DNA from 2 places in the Streptomyces venezuelae genome. Region 1 is predicted to be linked to the other one. Evidence: riboswitches for the same ligand, from Rfam matches in the RefSeq annotation. Region 1 holds a riboswitch; the other holds the start of a gene.
The links. A riboswitch is a leader RNA that binds a small molecule or an ion and turns the genes downstream of it on or off. The one in region 1 is predicted to bind S-adenosylmethionine.

Region 1 (2,196 bases):
TCGGCGACATCCGCCATCGGCGGCCTCTCCTCCGTGTCCACCGGATGCGTCCTCGGCTCGAACCCGCCCTCGCCCCGGACGAACTGCGTGAGCTCGGGACGTACGAGATGACCGCGCGCCAGCCGCACCTGCGCCGTCCGGTAGATCGCCGCCGCCATCCGCCCGAGCGCCTGCCCGTCCTGGTGCCGGTGCCTGCGCACCCCCACGTCGACCTGCGCCAGCGCGTCCAGGCCCACGGTGTGCAGCGCGTCGACGAGCAGGCCCAGCTCCACGCCGTACCCGACGGGGAACGGCAGCCGCTCCAGGAGCGACCTGCGCGCCGCGTACTCGCCGCCCAGCGGCTGCACGAACCCCGCCAGCCGCGGCCAGTGCATGTTCAGGAGCGGCCGCGCCATCAGCTCCGTCACCCGGCCGCCCTGCCCGCCCGCCCCCGCGAGCGGCCGGTCGTACATCGCCTTCACGAACGCCACGTCCGGGTCGGTGAGCAGCGGGCCGACTATCCCCGAGACGAAGTCCGCCGAGAACTCCTTCAGGTCCGCGTCGACGAACGCCACGATGTCGCCGCTCGTCGCGAGCAGCGAGCGCCACAGCACCTCGCCCTTGCCCGCCACGGCCGGAAGGCGCGGCAGGATCGCGTCGCGGTGGACGACCTTGGCGCCCGCGGCGGCGGCGACCTCCGCCGTACGGTCCGTCGAGCCGGAGTCGACGACGAGCAGCTCGTCGACCAGCGGAACCCTCTCCATCAGCTCACGGCGGATCTCGGCGACGATCTCACCGACCGTCCCTTCCTCGTCGAGCGCGGGCAGCACGACGCTCACCGACGCGCCACCCGCCCGCTTGGCCGCGGCCAGCAGGTCCAGCGGGCGGTCGGCGACGGACCAGGAACGCCTGCTCAGCCAGTGCTCGACCTCTTCCAGCACGGTCGTGGTCCTCCCATATGTGATCCATCTCGCGGTTCGGACGACTATCTCAAGGGTCCGGGGCTTCGGTTACAGTCTTGAACAACGCCGGTGGCCATCGCATGTCGGGGTCACCACCGCGTTCGCCGACGACAATCGAAACTCACAATCGAATACCGCTCATCCAGAGGGGCAGAGGGATACGGCCCGTTGAAGCCCCGGCAACCACCCAGTCGGTCTCGCGCAGTCAAACGCAGCGAGGCTCCCGGCCGGCGAAGGTGCCAATTCCGTCTCGCGGCGAAATGCGTCGCGAGGAAGATGAGGAGAAAGGGCCTCGCCTCCATGGCTGTGCAGACTGTCGCCACCGAAAGCACCTCCGAGAGCACCTCCGGAAGCACCTCCGGAAGCGCCGCCTCTTCCGTGGACCTCGGGCCCGCGTCCGGCCTCTCCTGCCGTGAGTGCGGCACCACGTTCCCGCTCGGCCCGATCTTCGCCTGCGCCGAGTGTTTCGGCCCCCTCGAAGTCGCGTACGACCTGCCCCTCGGCGACCCGGAGGCCCTGCGCAAGCAGATCGAGGCAGGCCCCGCCAACATCTGGCGCTACGCCCCGCTCCTGCCCGTCCCCGCCGACGTGGCCGACAAGCCGAACCTGAACCCCGGCTGGACCAAGCTCGTCAAGGCCGACAACCTCGCGAAGGAACTCGGCGTCCAGCAGGGCAAATTGTTCGTCAAGGACGACTCCGGCAACCCCACCCACTCCTTCAAGGACCGCGTCGTCGCGCAGGCGCTCGAAGCGGCGCGCGCCTTCGGCTTCACCACGCTGTCCTGCTCCTCCACGGGCAACCTCGCGGGCGCGGTGGGCGCCGCGGCGGCCCGCGCCGGCTTCCGGTCCTGCGTGTTCATCCCGCACGACCTGGAGCAGGGCAAGGTCGTCATGGCCGCGGTCTACGGCGGCGAGCTCGTCGGCATCGAGGGCAACTACGACGACGTGAACCGCTTCTGCTCCGAGCTCATCGGCGACCCGCTGGGCGAGGGCTGGGGCTTCGTCAACGTCAACCTGCGGCCGTACTACGGCGAGGGCTCCAAGACCCTCGCGTACGAGATCTGCGAGCAGCTCGGCTGGGTCCTCCCCGACCAGCTCGTCGTCCCGATCGCGTCCGGCTCGCAGCTCACGAAGATCGACAAGGGGCTCAAGGAGCTCATCGCCCTCGGCCTCGTCGAGGACAAGCCCTACAAGATCTTCGGCGCGCAGGCGGAGGGGTGCTCGCCCGTGTCGGCGGCGTTCAAGGCGGGCCACG
Region 2 (2,196 bases), 3.7 Mb from region 1:
CGGCGGACGAGACGTTCACGATGGCGCCGCCGCCGTTGGCCTTCATGTCCCGTACCGCCCGCCGGGCGCAGAGCAGATAACCGAGTACGTTCACTTCGAGCGCCCGGCGCATGCCCTCGGCGTCCGCGTCGGCGAGGGTCCCGACAGGCCCGCTCACCCCGGCGTTGTTGACCAGCCCGGTGACCGGGCCGAGCCCGGCGGCGGCGTCGAAGAGACGGTCGACGTCGGTTTCGTCGGCGGTGTCGACCTCGACGGTGACACAGCGGCGGCCCGCCGCGCGGACCGCCGCGGCGGCCTCCTCGGCGGCGCCCGCGTTCGACCGGTAGCCGATCACGACGTCGTGGCCGTCCTCGGCGAGACGGGCGCTGACAGCGGCGCCGATACCGCGGCTTCCGCCGGTGACGACGGTGACGGGGTGGTGCTGCACGGGGACCTCCGGCTCTGGGTGGCTGACTGTCGCGCCGTCCGGGCGCGGGGATCGCCCGCGCCCGGATCCGCCGTCATCCTACGAACCGGTGATCTTGGTCAGCCGCGAGCGGCTTCGTGGCCCGCCCCGGCGGCCACGCCGACCAGCGTGGTGCCCGCCGTGTCGCACCGCAGCCTCAGCACGTTCCGGTGGGGCTGCCACTGGGCGAGGCCCTTGTGGTCGCGCAGCACGCGGCGCAGGTGCTGCGGGTCGCGCGTCCACAGGACCGCGGGAACGCCACGGGTCGGGCCGAGCACGTGGAGAGCGATGCGGCCGTCGTCGGCGACGTCGTACGAGGACAGGAGCACGTCGATTGAGGTGTCACGGTTGTCGTGCGCGGGGGAATGCGTCATGGGGCGCCTCCGGAGTCGTGGACCCCGGGTTTCGCCGACCCGGTGATCCGCCGTTCCCCGTGCACGTCGCACGGGGCGGGTCGTCACCCGGGGCACCCGCGACGGAGCGGGGTGCCGTCCAGCGAGCCGGGGCTTGACACTGGAACTCGTGACCCGCCCCGACCGTAACACCTCGCCTAGCCGGCCGTCGCGGGAGTAATCGCGTCCTCCGGAGCGGCCTTCTCGGCGGGCAGGCTGTCCATGAAGGAGCTGACCGAGAAGACCGCGTTGCCGGGGCCCGCGGGGCCGTAGCCGGGCGGCGAGGTGAGGCCGTTCGCCTCCATCGTCGCGCGGTAGGCCTCCAGGAGCCGCACGTGGTACTCCAGCGGCGCGCCCTGCGGGTTCGCCTTGCCGAGCGGCGTCGTGGGCTCCGGGCACCAGGTGGTGAAGCGGGGCGTGATGCCGCGCGACATGAAGTACTGCAGACCCTCCACCGTGGAGTCGATGGCCTCGTCGACCGTCTTGAAGCCGAACGGCTCGGCCATCTCGACGCCCGCGACGAAGTTCGGGATCACGTTGCGCGGCCCGAACACCTCGGCGGAGTCCAGGATGCGGCGGTGCCACTCGTCACGGCCGACGTAGCGCTCCTTGCCGGGGCAGTACCGCTCGAACAGGTACGGGTCCCACACCTCGTAGTTCGGGTGGTAGATCCGCACTCCGTAGTCGTGGAAGCGCTGCACGTCCTCCTTGGGCAGGGCCTGGGCGACGACCTTGCCGATCCAGCGGCCCGGGAAGCGCTCCTCGATGGCCTTCGCGTACTGCCCGTAGAAGTCGGCCTCGTCCTTGCCCTGGAGCCGCGTGGTGATGGCGCCGCCGGTGAGCGTGTACGCGGTGGACGACTTGTTCGTGTCGTACTTGTCGATGATGGCGAGGGCTTCGAGAACCTCGTCCATCGGCTTCACGCCCGTGTAGGGGCGGCCCGCCGCCTTCTGCTGGCGCCAGTTGTGGTTGATGTCGCAGTACTGGCACTCCTCCTTGGCGCCGAAGTACTGGCAGACCCGGAAGACGGTCAGGTAGATGAGGTAGCCCCACTGGATGGTGGGCGCCACCTCCATCACCGACTTGCCGTTCTCCAGCGTGTGCCGGTAGTAGTCCGGCATCGGGGGCAGGCCGACGTCGGAGATCCGCGCCCCGTCCAGGTAGAGGCCGAGCACGCCGTTGTCGTCGGCGGCGACGCGGTAGGGCGAGGACGGGTTGACACGCACCGAGACGACGGTGCGGCGCAGCTCGTACGGGCCGCCGGTGAGGACGATCTCCTCCGGCGGGCGGCGCAGGGCGGCGGCGCCGAGCTCGGGGAGCGTGCCGTGGTCGAAGGAGAAGATGAAGTACGACTTCGGC

Region 2: it holds a riboswitch for S-adenosylmethionine, as region 1 does, so the genes downstream of both, DEJ47_RS33575 (hypothetical protein) here and thrC (threonine synthase) in region 1, are expected to answer to the same signal.

Annotation. Positions count from the first base shown of each region.
Region 1 is NZ_CP029193.1:3,721,991-3,724,186, reverse strand. Features, by position in the region: gene DEJ47_RS17130 (glucosyl-3-phosphoglycerate synthase) at 1-920, opposite strand, end outside; SAM riboswitch class I at 1,077-1,224, shown strand; gene thrC (threonine synthase) at 1,218-2,196, shown strand, end outside.
Region 2 is NZ_CP029193.1:7,409,685-7,411,880, reverse strand. Features, by position in the region: gene DEJ47_RS33580 (SDR family oxidoreductase) at 1-427, opposite strand, end outside; gene DEJ47_RS33575 (hypothetical protein) at 526-819, opposite strand; SAM riboswitch class IV at 864-973, opposite strand; gene DEJ47_RS33570 (radical SAM protein) at 996-2,196, opposite strand, start outside.